Regions from separate parts of the Morganella sp. GD04133 genome, predicted to be linked through region 1. Evidence: riboswitches for the same ligand, from Rfam matches in the RefSeq annotation. Region 1 holds a riboswitch; the other holds the start of a gene.
The links. A riboswitch is a leader RNA that binds a small molecule or an ion and turns the genes downstream of it on or off. The one in region 1 is predicted to bind thiamine pyrophosphate.
Positions count from the first base shown of each region.

Region 2: linked by a shared signal. The riboswitch ahead of thiB (thiamine ABC transporter substrate binding subunit) and the one ahead of thiC (phosphomethylpyrimidine synthase ThiC) in region 1 are both predicted to bind thiamine pyrophosphate.

Region 1 covers NZ_JAODZS010000038.1:10,843-18,529, reverse strand. Annotated here, with positions in the region: gene N7387_RS17245 (HesA/MoeB/ThiF family protein) at 1-519, opposite strand, end outside; gene thiE (thiamine phosphate synthase) at 509-1,174, opposite strand; gene thiC (phosphomethylpyrimidine synthase ThiC) at 1,161-3,110, opposite strand; TPP riboswitch at 3,253-3,372, opposite strand; gene N7387_RS17230 (methyl-accepting chemotaxis protein) at 3,628-5,205, shown strand; gene N7387_RS17225 (HAD-IB family hydrolase) at 5,273-5,947, opposite strand; gene N7387_RS17220 (ABC transporter ATP-binding protein) at 5,957-6,985, opposite strand; gene N7387_RS17215 (ABC transporter permease) at 6,996-7,687, opposite strand, start outside.
Region 2 covers NZ_JAODZS010000020.1:14,415-22,101, forward strand. Annotated here, with positions in the region: gene N7387_RS11295 (DNA polymerase II) at 1-1,938, opposite strand, end outside; gene thiQ (thiamine ABC transporter ATP-binding protein ThiQ) at 2,011-2,709, opposite strand; gene thiP (thiamine/thiamine pyrophosphate ABC transporter permease ThiP) at 2,706-4,316, opposite strand; gene thiB (thiamine ABC transporter substrate binding subunit) at 4,292-5,278, opposite strand; TPP riboswitch at 5,372-5,480, opposite strand; gene rppH (RNA pyrophosphohydrolase) at 5,661-6,194, shown strand; gene ptsP (phosphoenolpyruvate--protein phosphotransferase) at 6,204-7,687, shown strand, end outside.

The DNA.
Region 1 (7,687 bases):
ACAGCAGTAACAGCCGTGTTCAAACGGCGGCTGCAGTACCAGAAGCTGTCCGCTGAAACCAACCGCACTGCCGCTGATCAGGGTTTTTTGCTGCGTGACACAGGCGGCATTGATGGCATGGCGGGTCGCCATGTTATCGGTACAATCGAGGACAATATCTGCTGTTTGTACAATGTGTTGCAGTGTTTTTCGGGTCTGGCGTTCGGTGATCACATTGAGTGTGAGTGCCGGGTTCAGCGCCCGCAGACGTGCCGCTGCCGTACGGGCTTTATTGTCCGGTACATCGGCTTCGGTATAGAGGATCTGGCGCTGGAGGTTGGAGAGATGCACTTCATCATCATCAATCAGAGTCAGTTCACCGACACCGGCTGCTGCCAGATACAGTGCCGCAGGGGAGCCCAGTCCGCCGAGACCGGTGATCACCGCATGAGACTGCTTGAGTTTCAGCTGACCTTCCGGGCCGATATCCTCCAGCAGCAGCTGGCGGCTGTAGCGCATAAAATCATGATCATTCAGCATGGTTGACCTCCTGATATTCAGCGATTTCCCCGGTCAGTGCCATCAGTTGCCGGGTGGCAGCCTGCCAGTCAGCGGCTTTGGTGATCGCACTGACCACCGCAATGCTGCCGACCCCGGTGGCAGCAACAGCGGGGGCACGTTCAAGGGAAATACCGCCGATGGCGACCAGCGGGAAATCCGGTGTGGCGGCAACCTGACGGGCCAGGTTTTCTAATCCCTGCGGGGATGAGGGCATGATTTTGGTTTGTGTCGGGAAAATATGCCCCAGCGCGATATAGGACGGACGCAGCGCTTTGGCACGCTGCAATTCGTTGTCATCGTGGGTGGAAATCCCGAAACGCAGCCCGGCCTGCTGAATCGCCCGTAAGTCAGCAATATCCAGATCTTCCTGGCCGAGATGCACACCATACGCACCGTGCTTTATGGCAAGGCGCCAGTAGTCATTGATAAACAACCGCGCCTGATATTTTTTCCCCAGCACAACAGCGGTGCGGATCTGCTCATCCACCTGTGCATCGGTTTTGTCTTTGATGCGCAGCTGGATTGTCCGCACGCCGGATGCCAGCAGCCGCTCAATCCACACCAGTGAATCCACCACCGGATACAGCCCTAATTGGTGTTCCGTCCGGGCAAACGGCGCGTCAGGCAGATTCATCGATACGCTCCTCTGCACTGTGGTACAGCTCGCTGCCTTTGGCGCGGAAGGCGTCAGACATCTCTTCCATCCCGGCGGCGTAGTCGCGGACTTCCTGTGAAATTTTCATTGAGCAGAATTTCGGCCCGCACATTGAACAGAAATGCGCGACTTTGCCGGATGCCTGCGGCAGGGTTTCATCGTGGTAAGTCCGGGCGGTTTCCGGATCCAGCGCCAGATTGAACTGATCTTCCCAGCGGAACTCGAAACGCGCTTTTGACATCGCGTTATCGCGGATTTGGGCTCCCGGATGCCCTTTGGCGAGATCAGCAGCATGCGCGGCGATTTTATAGGTGATAAGCCCTTGTTTAACATCTTCTTTGTTCGGTAATCCAAGATGTTCTTTCGGTGTCACATAACAGAGCATGGCACAGCCGAACCAGCCGATCAGTGCCGCGCCGATGCCGGATGTGAAATGGTCATAGCCCGGCGCGATATCGGTGGTCAGCGGCCCCAGGGTGTAGAACGGTGCTTCATGGCAGTGCTCCAGTTCTTCCGTCATATTTTTGCGGATCATCTGCATCGGTACATGGCCGGGGCCTTCAATCATCACCTGCACATCATATTCCCACGCGATTTTGGTCAGCTCGCCAAGGGTATGCAGTTCAGCGAACTGGGCTTCGTCGTTGGCATCCTGAATGGAGCCCGGACGCAGACCATCACCGAGAGACAGTGCCACGTCATAGGCCGCACAAATTTCACAGATGTCACGGAAGTGCTGATACAGGAAGTTTTCCTGATGATGAGACAGACACCATTTCGCCATAATCGATCCGCCGCGTGACACAATGCCGGTCAGGCGTTTTGCCGTCATCGGCACATAGCGCAGCAGAACCCCGGCGTGAATGGTGAAGTAATCCACCCCTTGTTCCGCCTGCTCCAGCAGCGTATCGCGGAACATCTCCCAGGTCAGGTCTTCGGCAACACCGTTCACTTTTTCAAGAGCTTGATACACCGGCACGGTACCGATAGGCACCGGGCTGTTACGCAGTATCCACTCGCGGGTTTCGTGAATATAACGGCCGGTGGAGAGATCCATCACCGTATCTGCCCCCCAGCGGGTGGACCAGACCAGTTTTTCCACTTCTTCCTCAATGGAGGAGGTGACAGAGGAGTTGCCGATATTGGCATTCACTTTCACCAGAAAATTGCGGCCGATAATCATTGGTTCGGATTCCGGGTGGTTAATATTGGACGGGATAATGGCGCGTCCGGCAGCGACTTCATCGCGGACAAACTCCGGGGTGATATTATCCGGCAGATTGGCACCGAAATGCTGTCCCGGATGCTGTTGCAGCAGGACTTCGCCCCGGATGCGTTCACGCCCCATATTTTCGCGGATGGCGATAAATTCCATCTCCGGGGTGACAATCCCTTTCCGGGCATAATGCAGTTGTGTCACGCATTTTCCGGCTTTGGCTTTCAGCGGTGCCGGGCGGTTCGGGTAGCGCAGATGGTCAAGGCCGTTATCGGCCAGCCGGTCACGGGTGAAATCAGAACTCAGGTGTGTCACCGCTTCGGTATCGCCGCGCTCTGCAACCCATTGTTCACGCAGACGGGCAAGACCGGCACGGACATCCAGTTTTACCTGCGGGTCGCCGTACGGCCCGGCGGTATCATAAACCGGCACCGGCTCGTTCTCTTCATACTGCGGATTGGCTTTATCGCCGCCGATCAGGGTCGGCGACAGGGCAATTTCCCGCATTGGCACCCGGATATCCGGGCGCGATCCGGTGAGATAAATACGGGAGGAGTTCGGGAAATTCACCCCTTTCAGGGTGCTGATATATTCCTCTGCCGCATCGCGCTGTTCACGGCGGGTACGGGCTTTGGACGGGGCTGCGGTTTCCGCACCCGGGGAGAGATCAGTGGTATCAATACGTTGTTCACGGGACATAGCAAATTCCTTACAGTGAAACCGGTAAAACCGGAAGAAAAAGTGAGAAATTGCTTGTCTGGAGGTGCGTCAGGAGTAATGCGTGATAACCGGCTGCTGATAAACCGCGCATGGCGGCGGCTGAAAAACGGCGGTTAAAAAAGAAAAGATTACTCTTGTTCCCTTCGCGGGTACTAACCCGATCAGGTTCCGCGGATCCCGAATTAACGGTCTCAGCCCGATTTATCACAGGGATAAATGCTGGGCACTCCGACAAGAAAGATTTCAGTATAAGAAGCTGCCCGGAAACTACAACCTTTTTATAACATCATTTATTTACCTGAAGCATTCCCGGTCATCCTCCCTGATATTCAGCGGTTACGCCGCTGCGGCTAAAGATAAAAAAAATTAAATTAAAACTGATAATTTCCGGTCAGTTGCCGATGTTTTCTGTCGGCGTGCCTTATTACGGCATATTAAGAAAAAACAATTGGTTATTTATTGGCCTTATTGATTGCTTTCTGCATCAGGAAAAAAAATGAATCTTAAAAATATGACGATCCGGGTCAGGTTATCTGTCACATTCGGTGTTCTGATCGCCATTCTGGCGCTGGTTTCCGGAATGGCGGTGATGAACCTGTATAAAGACAAAGAGATGTTCACGAATTACGTTAACGGGACATATGCACTTCAGGTTCAGGCGTATGAAGTCCGCCATGCAACAGAAGAGCGGGCGATCATGTTGCGGGATATGATCAATGCGACAGATAAGAAAGATAAAACAGAAGAACTGAACCGTTTTAAAGAAGAAGACGGGAAAGTCAGTAAAAGAACGCAGACGCTGCTGGATATGGTCAATGAGTTCGGCATGGATCCGCAGGGGCGGGCGTTGCTTGATAAGATGATAGCGGATGAAAAACACTATGCCGCCGTGACCCGGGAAGTGCTTGAACTCGATCAGCAGGGACGGCATGAGGAGGCGATTGCGAAAATGATGGATGCCGAATATGCGGCCTCGGATGCTTATATCCTGTCATTCCGTGCCAGCCGCGATCACGGCACGGAAACCGGTAATCAGCTTATTCAGGAATTTAATACCAATTTTGAGCGCCAGAGCAACATTATTCTGGTGTTTGCGTTACTGGCGTTAACGCTGGCGATTGTCTCCGGGGTGATGATTATCCGCAATCTGACCCGTGCGCTGGGTGCTGAACCCGCACAACTGAAAGAAGTGGCTGAACGGGTGGCCTCCGGTGATCTGTCGCCGTCTGATGAAACGCATCCGGTTCCGGACGGTAGTGTGCTGAGTACCCTGAAGGCAATGCAGAGGAACCTGGCCGGTATCGTCGGCACGGTGCGTAATAACAGTGACAGCATTGTGACCGGCACAATGCAGATAACCAGCGGTAATGCGGATCTGAGCCAGCGTACTGAATCTCAGGCCAGCAGTCTGCAGCAGACCGCTGCATCAATGGAACAGTTATCTGCCACGGTAAAAAGCAGTGCGGAGATCGCGGCAAAAGCGAATATGATGGCAGCGGAAGCCTCCGAAACGGCCCGTCACGGTGGTGAGAAAGTGGATTTGGTTATTCATGCCATGCAGGATATCTCAAACTCTTCCCGCACAATCACTGACATTATCGGCGTGATTGATTCCATTGCATTCCAGACCAATATCCTGGCACTGAACGCGGCGGTGGAAGCCGCGCGTGCCGGTGAGCACGGACGCGGTTTTGCGGTGGTATCCGGCGAAGTCCGGACACTGGCACAGCGGAGTGCGCAGGCTGCCGGTGAAATAAAAAATCTGATTAATGCCAGCGTTGAGCAGGTGGATGCAGGCAGCAAGTTGGTGGCAGAAGCCGGTGAATCGATGCAGGTGATTGTCACTCAGACGCAGGGCGTCAGTCAGATGATTGACGAACTGACGCTGGCGGCAAATGAACAGTCTCAGGGTATTTCGCAGGTCGGCATTGCGGTACAGCAGATTGATGAAGTCACACAGCAGAATGCCGCGCTGGTGGTTGAAAATGCGGCGGCAGCGGAAAGCCTGCATCAGCAGGCGGGACAACTGATGCAGGTCATGACCCAATTCAGGCTGGGAAGCAACGCGGCCTGATCCGGCTGATATCCGCTGCCGTATCTCCGGCAGCGGGTATCGTATTTATCAGTGACAGGCAGGCAGATCAGCCGTTTATTGGGTTTAGCGACCACGTCAGCTGCATCCAACCCTGTTTTTCTGCTTCTGCCTGCAATACCGGGTCGGCGTTGACCGTCAGCACATCGGTGGCATAGCGGCACAGGGGTAAATCGTTGGCGGAATCGGTATAAAAGATCGTACGTTCCGGTAAAAACTGGCGAATATCCAAAAAGTTAGCCAGTTTTTCCACTTTCCCTTCCCGGAAGGTGGTGATCCCCTGCAATGCGCCGGTGTAGTGATCATCCCGGACTTCCAGCTCAATACCAAAGGCCAGATTCACTCCCAGCATCTTCGCCACCGGTTTGACAATAAAATCGGCGGTGGCGGAAATGATGATCACCGGCACGCCGTGTTCTTTATAAAACGCGAGGGTTTTGACTGCATCCGGGTAGACCAGCGGGCGCACTTTGCTTTCGGTAAAATCAGCCACCAACTCATCAATCTGTGCAACGGTGGCATTACCTAACGCCTTCAGACTGAAGGCCATATACGCGGCCATATCCAGCTTACCGGCGCTGTAATCCGCCATCATCTGCTTATCTGCGGCAAGAAAGGCCGGATCAGTGATAATGCCTTTTTCCCACAGATAATCTGTCCATAACAGGCTGCTGTCTGCAGCGATTAAGGTGTGATCGAGATCGAAAACCGCTAATGTTGACATGACGTTCCTTTAATTGACTGACGGGGCAAGGGCGCGGATTTCATTTTTATTGAACATCAGTTCCAGCTGAGTGCCCTGTTCAAACAGCCGCTCAGAAGAGCGGTTCAGCAGATCCACGGTCAGCGCGCCCAGTCCGGTATCCACCTGATAACGGATAATATTGCCCAGTAACTGACTGTCACGGATTGTACCTGAAACCGGGTGGGAAATGTGTTCCCCGTATTGTCTTCCGGCCTCACGCACATAAATGGATTCCGGGCGGATCGCCACAATACCGCTGAGATTCAGGCCGAGCAGGCTGTTGGCGTTGTGCGCGCTGACCAGATTGTAATGCCCCATAAAACGCGCGACAAACTCATTGGCAGGCTGGGTGTAGAGGTTTTCGGCGGTATCGCTCTGCACGATTTCACCTTTGTTCATCAGGAAGATGCGGTCAGACATCAGCATCGCTTCTTCCTGGTCGTGGGTGACAAAAATGGTGGTCAGATTCAGTTCGCGCTGGATCTGACGGATTTGCTGACGCAGATGTTTGCGGATTTGCGCATCCAGCGCGGAAAGTGGTTCATCCAGCAGCAGGATGCGCGGTTTCATCACCAGTGCCCGTGCCAGTGCCACACGCTGGCGCTGACCGCCGGAAAGCTGATGCGGCAGATGCTGTTCTTTTCCTTTCAGACCGACCAGCTCAATCACCTCTGCAACGGCTTTGCGCTGTTCATCTTCCGGGACTTTCTGCATCTTCAGGCCGAAGGCAATGTTGCGTTCGGTGGTCATATTCGGGAACAGCGCATAGCTCTGAAATACCATGCCGATTTCCCGCTGCTGTGGCGGTGATAACGTAATATCCTGTTTATTCACATAAATTCTTCCATCATTGACCGGCTCCAGCCCAGCGAGACAACGCAGCAGGGTGGATTTACCGCAGCCGCTCGGGCCGAGCAGGGTAATAAATTCCCCTTTGCTGACAGAAAAATTCAGACCGGAAAAGACCGGGGTGGCAGCAAAGGATTTTGTCAGGTTTTCAGCAATTACATAGCTCATCAGTGATTCCTCAGCGGCTTAAGCGTGTCGCGATCAGGGTCAGGATCAGGGTGAAAATAAAGTAGCTTGCCACCAGAGCGGAGGTGAAGTGACCGCTGGTCTGGCGCATGTTATAGAGATAGATTTGCAGGGTTTCGTAACGGGTACCGACCAGGATATTAGCAAACACAAACTCGCCGAACAGGAAGGAGAAGGCGATCAGCAGTGACACCAGCAACCCTTTGCGGATATTCGGTACGATCACCAGCAGAAACGCTTTAAAAGTCCCTGCACCGAGCAGATGGGCAGCATCCAGTAGATCTTTCAGCGGCACGCCGTTCAGACTGTTAGCCAGCGCCCGGTACATAAACGGCAGGGTGATGGTGAAATAGGTACCGATCAGGATCCACGGCGTCCCTGCAATCGGCAGCGGCCCGTCAGCAAACAGCTGCAGTAAGCCGACAGAAGAGACCACCGGCGGCACGGCGAACGGCAGAATAATCAGGATCTCCATCAGCCCTTTCAGTCGCGGGAAGTAATAAAACACGGCAAACACCAGCGGCAGGATCACCAGGGTGCTGATGGCGAGCGTGACAAAACAGATAAACAGCGAGCGGCCGAACGCGGCGAGAAAACGCGGATCCTGCCACAGCTTCAGATACCACTGTAACGTCAGGCCGTCCGGCAGTACCGTGGCTCCCCAGCGGGTGGAGAAGGAATACA
Region 2 (7,687 bases), on a different contig from region 1:
ACTGCGGACCGTTTCCAGCCCGCGAAAAACCATGTTATCTCCGGAAAGCCCTGCATACCGTTTTTTGCTGCCGAGATCGGTTCCGCGGATTGTCGGCATCAGAAAACGCCGGTAGTGGGTTTCATACTCAATTTCCAGGGCGGAAGTGAGTCCGTATTCATCTGTCAAATGCGTCTGCCACCACTGATTTACTTCATCTACCAGCCAGCGGCCGATGCGCTCCGCATCCGTTTCACTGTGAGCACTTTTCAGCCAGACAAAGGTGGAATCGGTATCGCCGTAAATGACCTGATAACCCAGTGACTCAATAATAGTGCGGGTTTTGCGCATGATGTCATGTCCGCGCATGGTGACGGAGGAGGTCAGGCGCGGATCATAAAAACGGCATCCGGCGGCACCCAGAACACCACAAAACGCATTCATAATAATTTTCAGGGCCTGCGACAGCGGTTTATCCCCTGCCAGTTTCGCCATGTCCCGCTCATGCCAGATGCGGTTGACGATATCCGGCAGACAGTTGGTTTCCCTGGAAAAATACGCGCCCTTAAACCCGGGAACCGCCTGTTCCGGCGCGGCAAGACCTTCGATCATGCCAATCGGGTCGATGAGAAAGGTGCGGATAATGGAGGGATACAGGCTTTTAAAATCCAGAACCACCACTGAGTCATATAATCCCGGGGCTGAATCCATCACAAAGCCGCCGGGTATCGGTTCGCCGGGTTTTTCGCCGGGATCAGGCGCGACATAGCCTTTACGGTGCATCGGCGGCAGATAAAGATGGGTGAAGGCGGCGACCGATCCCCCCATGCGATCCGGTGCCAGGCCGGTTACCGCTGCCCGTGCCAGCAGGAATTCTGTCAGATGGGTGTGTTCAAAAATCCGGGTGACCAGACGGCAGTCCTGAAGGTTATACCGTGCCAGTGCCGGTTTATCCTCGCGGAAACGGCGGTTGATTTCATCCATGCGATCATACGGGGAATCGCTGTCTTTGCCCTCGCCGAGCAGAGCCTGAGACACAGCCTCCAGACTGAAGGACGGAAACTGCCAGGTCGCGGCTTTCAGGGCATCGATACCATTAATAATCAGCCGCCCGGGAGCCCCGGCGAAAAATTGGCCGGGTTTGAAGCCGTGTTCCCGCCAGGAGAGCGGGGCATTATTGCGGCCGAAAATCAGCGGGATCTGATACTTTTCCGCATGGCGCTGCAGAATGCGCAGATCAAACTGGATCAGGCTCCAGCCGATTATCATGTCCGGATCATGTTCTGCCAGCCACTGGTTCAGACGGTGAAGCAGATCCGGGCGGCGCGGGACGTACTCCAGCGTAAAATCCGGATTGGTCAGCGGTGTGCCGTTCTCCGGGCCGAGCATAAATACCGTATCGGCCCCGCAACCGGAGAGCCCGATGGAGTAAAGGTCACCGAACTCTGTGGTTTCAATATCCAGAGAAACGATTTTCAGCGCCGGACGGTAATCCGGATGCGGCTTCATCAGCACATGACCATCCGGCTGTGGCTGCACCCAGACAGCGGCGGTGATAAAGCGCTCCATCAGATAGCGTTCACAGGGGCGGATATCCGCTTCATAAAGGTGGAGATGCTGTTCGCCGAGCTGTTTTTCCAGCTGCTGTAACTGGCGGTACTGGCGGCAGTAAACAGCACTGACATCGTCCTGATGGAAATCCTTCAGCGGGCGCGCTGTCAGTGTGGCACCGGGGATATTGTTAATAAAGGGGCGGCTTTCCGCCAGCTCTCGGTGCGGGACAAAGCCGACAGCCTGTTGCAGCGGAACAGAAACATGCCGTGGCCCGTTATCTGTCGCCAGCCAGTAACGGACCTCAATACCACGCGGGGTATCAGACCAGTGACGGGTCAGAATAAAACCGGCTTCCGCCGGTGCTGCCACCTGACGGGAGGGAAAATTGTTGTGCCCTGCCATCATTTTGTCCGTTCTGCTGATGAAAAAATAACTATAGCAGAGTGGTGTGGATATATACAGTATTTAAGGTGCGGTTTACCGACTGATACCGAGGATCCGTGCCTGGGGAACCTCACCGCTGACCAGGGCGGCGGTGCTGCCGTCAAAGGCAATGGTGCCGTTATCCACCACCATCGCGCGGGGCGCGATTCTGGCCGCGTCATCGGTATTGTGGGAGACCATCATCAGGGTCAGTTGCCGTGAATCACAGATGGTTTCCAGCAGCGCCAGCATTTCATTGCGCAGTGCCGGGTCCAGGGCGGAGAAGGGTTCATCCAGCAGCAAAACCGGCTGGGAACGTACCAGACACCGTGCCAGTGCCACCCGCTGACGCTGACCGCCGGAAAGCTGTGACGGCAGACGTTTCAGCAGTGGTGTCAGCGAAACCTGTTCAGCAATCTGTGCCAGTTGTACTTTCTGCTCTGCATTCAGTTTCATGCCGGGATGAAAACCGAGGGCGATATTCTGCTCTGCCGTCAGGTGCGCAAAGAGATTATTTTCCTGAAACAGCATGGATACCGGGCGTGAAGCGGGCGGTGTGCGGGTGTGATCCTCGCCATTGAGCAGGATAGTGCCGCTTTCGGCAAACTGAAATCCCGCGATCAGTGACAGCAGGGTACTTTTACCCGCACCGCTCGGGCCGAGAATGGCAATTTTCTCTCCGGCGGTAACCGAAAAGCCAAAATTCATTGTCTGTTGCTGATAACGGTAATGAATATGATCAAAACAAATCATGGTCGTTTCCCCGGCAGGCGTTCCAGAATGGTAAACAGGCCGAAACAGAGTAAAAACAGGAGCAGTGCAGTGACCGCGGCATCCGAATTACGGTAAGCGCCGATCTGCTGATAAAGATAGAATGGCAGTGTGCGGAAATCTTCATTGCCGAACAGGGCTATCACACCAAAATCCCCGACCGACAGCACACTGGCAAATGCCATTGCCTGTGCCAGCGGGTTACGGAGAGCCTTCAGCTCAATCAGTTTCAGCCGGTTGAATCCGCTGATATTCAGCGAGAGACAAAGCGGGTTATAGCGTTCAGCCAGGTCACGCATCGGGTTATCCAGCACTTTCAGGGCATACGGGACTGCCATCAGCGCGTTGGTCAGGATCACCAGCCCGTATGGGATCGCCCCCAAATCAGTGGTGCCGGTCGTGCTGTTGAGCAGCAGGAAAAACCCGGTAGCCAGCACAATCCCGGGCATGGCCAGGATCACCAGCCCGGAAAGCTCCATGGCCTGTCCGGCTCTGACTGCCTGCCGCAGACGCAGTTCACGGCTGCTCCATAACAGCATCATGGTCAGCAGCACACAGATAAAACCGGAAGCCAGCGCAATACCGAGTGAGGTGAAAAATGCCCGCCACAACGCCGGTTGCTGCAATACCGGCAGTAATCCCGGATTCAGGCCGTCAGCGATAATGGCAAAAAACGGCGGCAGCAGAAACAGCAGGGCGCAGAGGATGATCAGGCCGTCAGATAATTTGCGCGGCAGCGTGTCCTGCGGATTGCGCCATTGCAGTGACTGGGTAAAGCCGACAGAAAAATGACCAGACAGGTGCTGACTGAGCAGTACCAGCCCGATGCAGCACACCAGCTGGATCAGCGCCAGCAGTGCAGCACGCCCGATATCAAAGTCATAATTCAGTGCCTGATAAATCGCCAGTTCAATAGTGGTTGCAGCCGGGCCGCCGCCAAGCGCCAGCACCGTGGCAAAACTGGCAAAGCAGAGCATAAAAATCAGCGCGGCGGTCGGCAGCAGCTGACGGCGCAGATAGGGCCATTCGACAATCCGGAAATGCTGCCATTCATTCATATTGAGCTGGGCGGCGAGTTGTCTCTGCTCCGTGGCAATATTATCGAGTTGCTGATACAGCATCCGGGTGGCGAGCGGCATATTAAAGAAGATGTGCGCCAGCAGAATGCCCTGTAACCCATACGGGGAGAAAGAATAGTCCAGACCCAGAAAACCGGAAATATGTGCCAGCCAGCCGTTACGGCCATAGACAGATAAAATACCGAATACCGCCACCAGCACGGGCAGTACCAGGGTCATTGCGCACAACCGCAGAAAGACGGTCCGCCCCGGGAAACGCCGCCGCCAGAGTGCCCGCGCCAGAAAAACAGCCGGAATAACGGAGAACAGGGCAGATAAGAAAGCTTGCCAGAAGGTAAAGCGGACGACATGCCACAGGTAGTTATCATCCCATATCTGCTGCCAGTCTGTATCCGGTGTGTTAAACCACAGCGCCCCGAAGGCACTGACAGCAACAACCAGCAGAAGACCGGACGCGAGTGCGCCCGGTATCAGGTATGCGGCAATTAACGGCTGACTGCGTTTTGCCATATCTGTATCCACTGATTGCGCTCTTTCGCCACTTCTTTTGCATCAAATTCCAGCGTTTTGACTGGTTTCGGCATGTTGTCGTAAACCGGCGGCAGCGGCATATCAATCACAGGATACATCCAGTTGGTGGTCGGCAGCGTTTTCTGGAAATCCGGAGTCAGCATAAACTGCATAAACTGTTCCGCCAGTGCAGGGTGTTTTGACGCAGCCAGCACACCCGCCATTTCTACCTGAAGGTAATGCCCTTCCTCAAATAGTGCGGCAGCATAGTTATCTTTGTTATCCGCCAGCATGTGATAACCCGGCGACGAGGTGTAACTCAGTACCAGATCAGCTTCACCTTTCAGGAACAGGCCGTAAGATTCGCTCCAGCCTTTGGTGACCGTCAGGGTTTTTTTCGCCATTTTGGCCCACTGTGCCGCCACATCATCCCCGTAGAGTTTTTCCATCCACAGCAGTAATCCCAGTCCCGGTGTGCTGGTGCGCGGATCCTGATAAATAATGGTCAGCTTCTGATCACTGTTAAGCAGTTCTTTCATGCTTTTCGGCGGATTCGGCAGAGTGTCTTTGTTGTAGATAAAGGCAAACCAGCCGTAATCATAAGGAATAAAGGTGTTGCTTTCCCATTTGACCGGCAGCACCAGTTTTGACTGATCAACATTGCTTTCTTTAAACAACCCGGTATCCAGCGCCGCCTGCATCAGGTTGTTATCCAGACCTAAGATGATATCGGCCTGTGATTTTTTGCCTTCCATCCGCAGACGGTTCAGCAGCGTCACGCCGTCACTCAGCCCGACGAGTTTCAGCTCGCAATTGCATTGCGCTTCAAAGTTTTTCTTAATTTCCGGCCCCGGTCCCCACTCGGCAACAAATGAGTCATAGGTATAGACAGTCAGAACCGGCTTGCTGTTATCTGCAGCGGCCTGGAAAGAGAACAGTGCAGCAAGGCCGCCTGCAATAATATTTCTGGTCAGTTTCTGTAACACTTTGCGCTCCTGTAAGGGAAGGATTGGCAAAGGATCTGAGTGCAGCATGATGGCGACAGGCTGTGCTGTCAGCAGTGGCGGCTCAAATCCCTACGCCGGTATTAACCGGATCAGGTTCCTCGGGTGTTATCTCAGCAGCACCGGCCGGAAAGCCGTCGCTGCACCCCGTTGAGAGAGGAACAGTGTAGTGTTTTTCCCGGGAATTTGCCACTGTCCGGAACGGCTGAAACAGCCTGTTGCTTTTTATCCCTCAGAGCCGGAAATGCGGCGGGCTGAAGGATTTTGAGTGCAGAGGTTTACCCCATGATGGGAGTGTGAAACAATTGGCTATCTTTCAGTTTTTTTCTGAGGTAGTCGAGTGATTGATGATGATGGCTACCGCCCGAATGTCGGGATTGTAATTTGTAATAAGGAAGGCCAGGTTTTATGGGCCCGCCGCTACGGACAGCACTCGTGGCAGTTTCCTCAGGGAGGTATCAATCCCGGCGAATCACCGGAACAGGCCATGTACCGTGAGTTGTATGAGGAAGTTGGTTTAACGCGTAAAGATGTGCGTATCCTGGCGGTTACCCGCAACTGGCTGCGCTACAAATTACCCAAACGTTTGGTGCGTTGGGATACCAAACCGGTTTGTATCGGTCAGAAGCAGCGCTGGTTTTTACTTCAGCTGCTCTGCGAAGACAAAGAGGTCAATGTGACCCGCAGCAAGTCGCCGGAATTTGACGGCTGGCGCTGGGTTACCTACTGGTATCCTGTTCGTCAGGTGGTCTCTTTCAAACGTGATGTGTACCGCCGCGTCATGAAAGAGTTTTCTTCCGTTGTGATGCCCGCCAACAGCGAAGCGACGGCTGTGCGGGCACCGTTTCCCTATCGTCGCCGGCGCCAGAATTAGGGGGAACGGATGCTGACGCGTTTACGTGAAGTGATTGAAAAAGTGGCTGCTGCCGCTGATCTCGCGGAAGCGCTGGAGCTTCTGGTTAAAGAAACCTGTCAGGCGATGGGAACTGATGTCTGTTCCATCTACCTGGCAGATAACCAGCATCACTGTTTTTATCTGATGGCAACGCAGGGGCTGAAAAAGCCCCGCGGCCGTGCTGTCAGCCTTGCTTTCGGCGAAGGTGTGGTCGGCCATGTCGGCCGCCGCGCTGAGCTTATCAATATCGCGGATGTCCGCGAACACCCCGGTTTTAAATATCTTCCTCAGGTTAAAGAAGACAACCTGCGTGCGTTTCTCGGTGCGCCGGTGGTTTACCGCCGTCAGTTACTGGGTGTGCTGGTGGTTCAGCAGAGAGAAAAACGTCTGTTCAGTGAAACGGAAGAATCTTTTATTGTCACTCTGGCAATGCAGCTGGCGGTGCTGCTGGCGCAGGCACAAACCAAAGGGTTGTTCGGGCAGTTCCGCCAGACCCGTATTCAGGCTATTCCGGTCTCTTCCGGGATTGTGATGGCCTACGGCTGGGAAGACCGTTCACAGCCGGTGCTTGAGAATGTTTCCGAAGCCTCGGCACTGGATCGCGTGCAGGAGCGTGCCCGCCTGAATAAAGCGCTGGAGGATGCCACGGCAGAGTGCCGCCGCATCAGCAAGCGTTTTAATGCTGCTTCACAAAAAGAAAGTGCCGCTATTTTCGATCTTTACTCCCATCTGCTGAACGACCTGCAACTGAAAAAGGGGTTGTACAGTATTGTGGAGCAGGGTTTTGTGGCTGAATGGGCTGTCAAAACGGTCATTGAGCAATTTGCGGGCCGGTTTGCCGGGCTTCAGGACAGCTATATGCGGGAGCGGGCCACGGATTTGCGGGCACTCGGGCAGCGGCTGTTATTCCATCTTGATGATAATTTTACCGGCAGCAACCAGTGGCCGGAGCGCTTTGTGCTGGTGGCTGATGAACTGAGTGCCAGCCTGCTGGCGGAACTGCCGCAGGAACAGCTTGCCGGTGTGGTAGTGCGTGACGGGGCAACACATTCCCATTCCGCCATTCTGGTCAGAGCGATGGGTATCCCGGTTATCATGGGCGCAGATATCCAGCCGGAGCTGTTACATAACCGCCTGCTTATCCTCGACGGCTACCGGGGCGTGGTGTATATCGAACCGGAACCGCTGATAGCACAGGAATTCAGCCAGATTATTGAGCAGGAGCAGGCTATCAGTCAGCTGGCGGAGGATGAACTCAGCCGCTCCGCTGCACTGAAAAGCGGCGAACGGGTTTCTGTTCAGCTGAATGCCGGGCTCAGTCTGAAATATGAGCAGAAAATCGTCAAAAGTATTGACGGGATTGGTCTGTACCGTACGGAAATACCGTTTCTTGTACACAATGGTTTTCCGTCAGAAGAAGAGCAGAAAGTCCGTTATCAGGATATGCTGCAACTCTTTGCCGGGAAACCGGT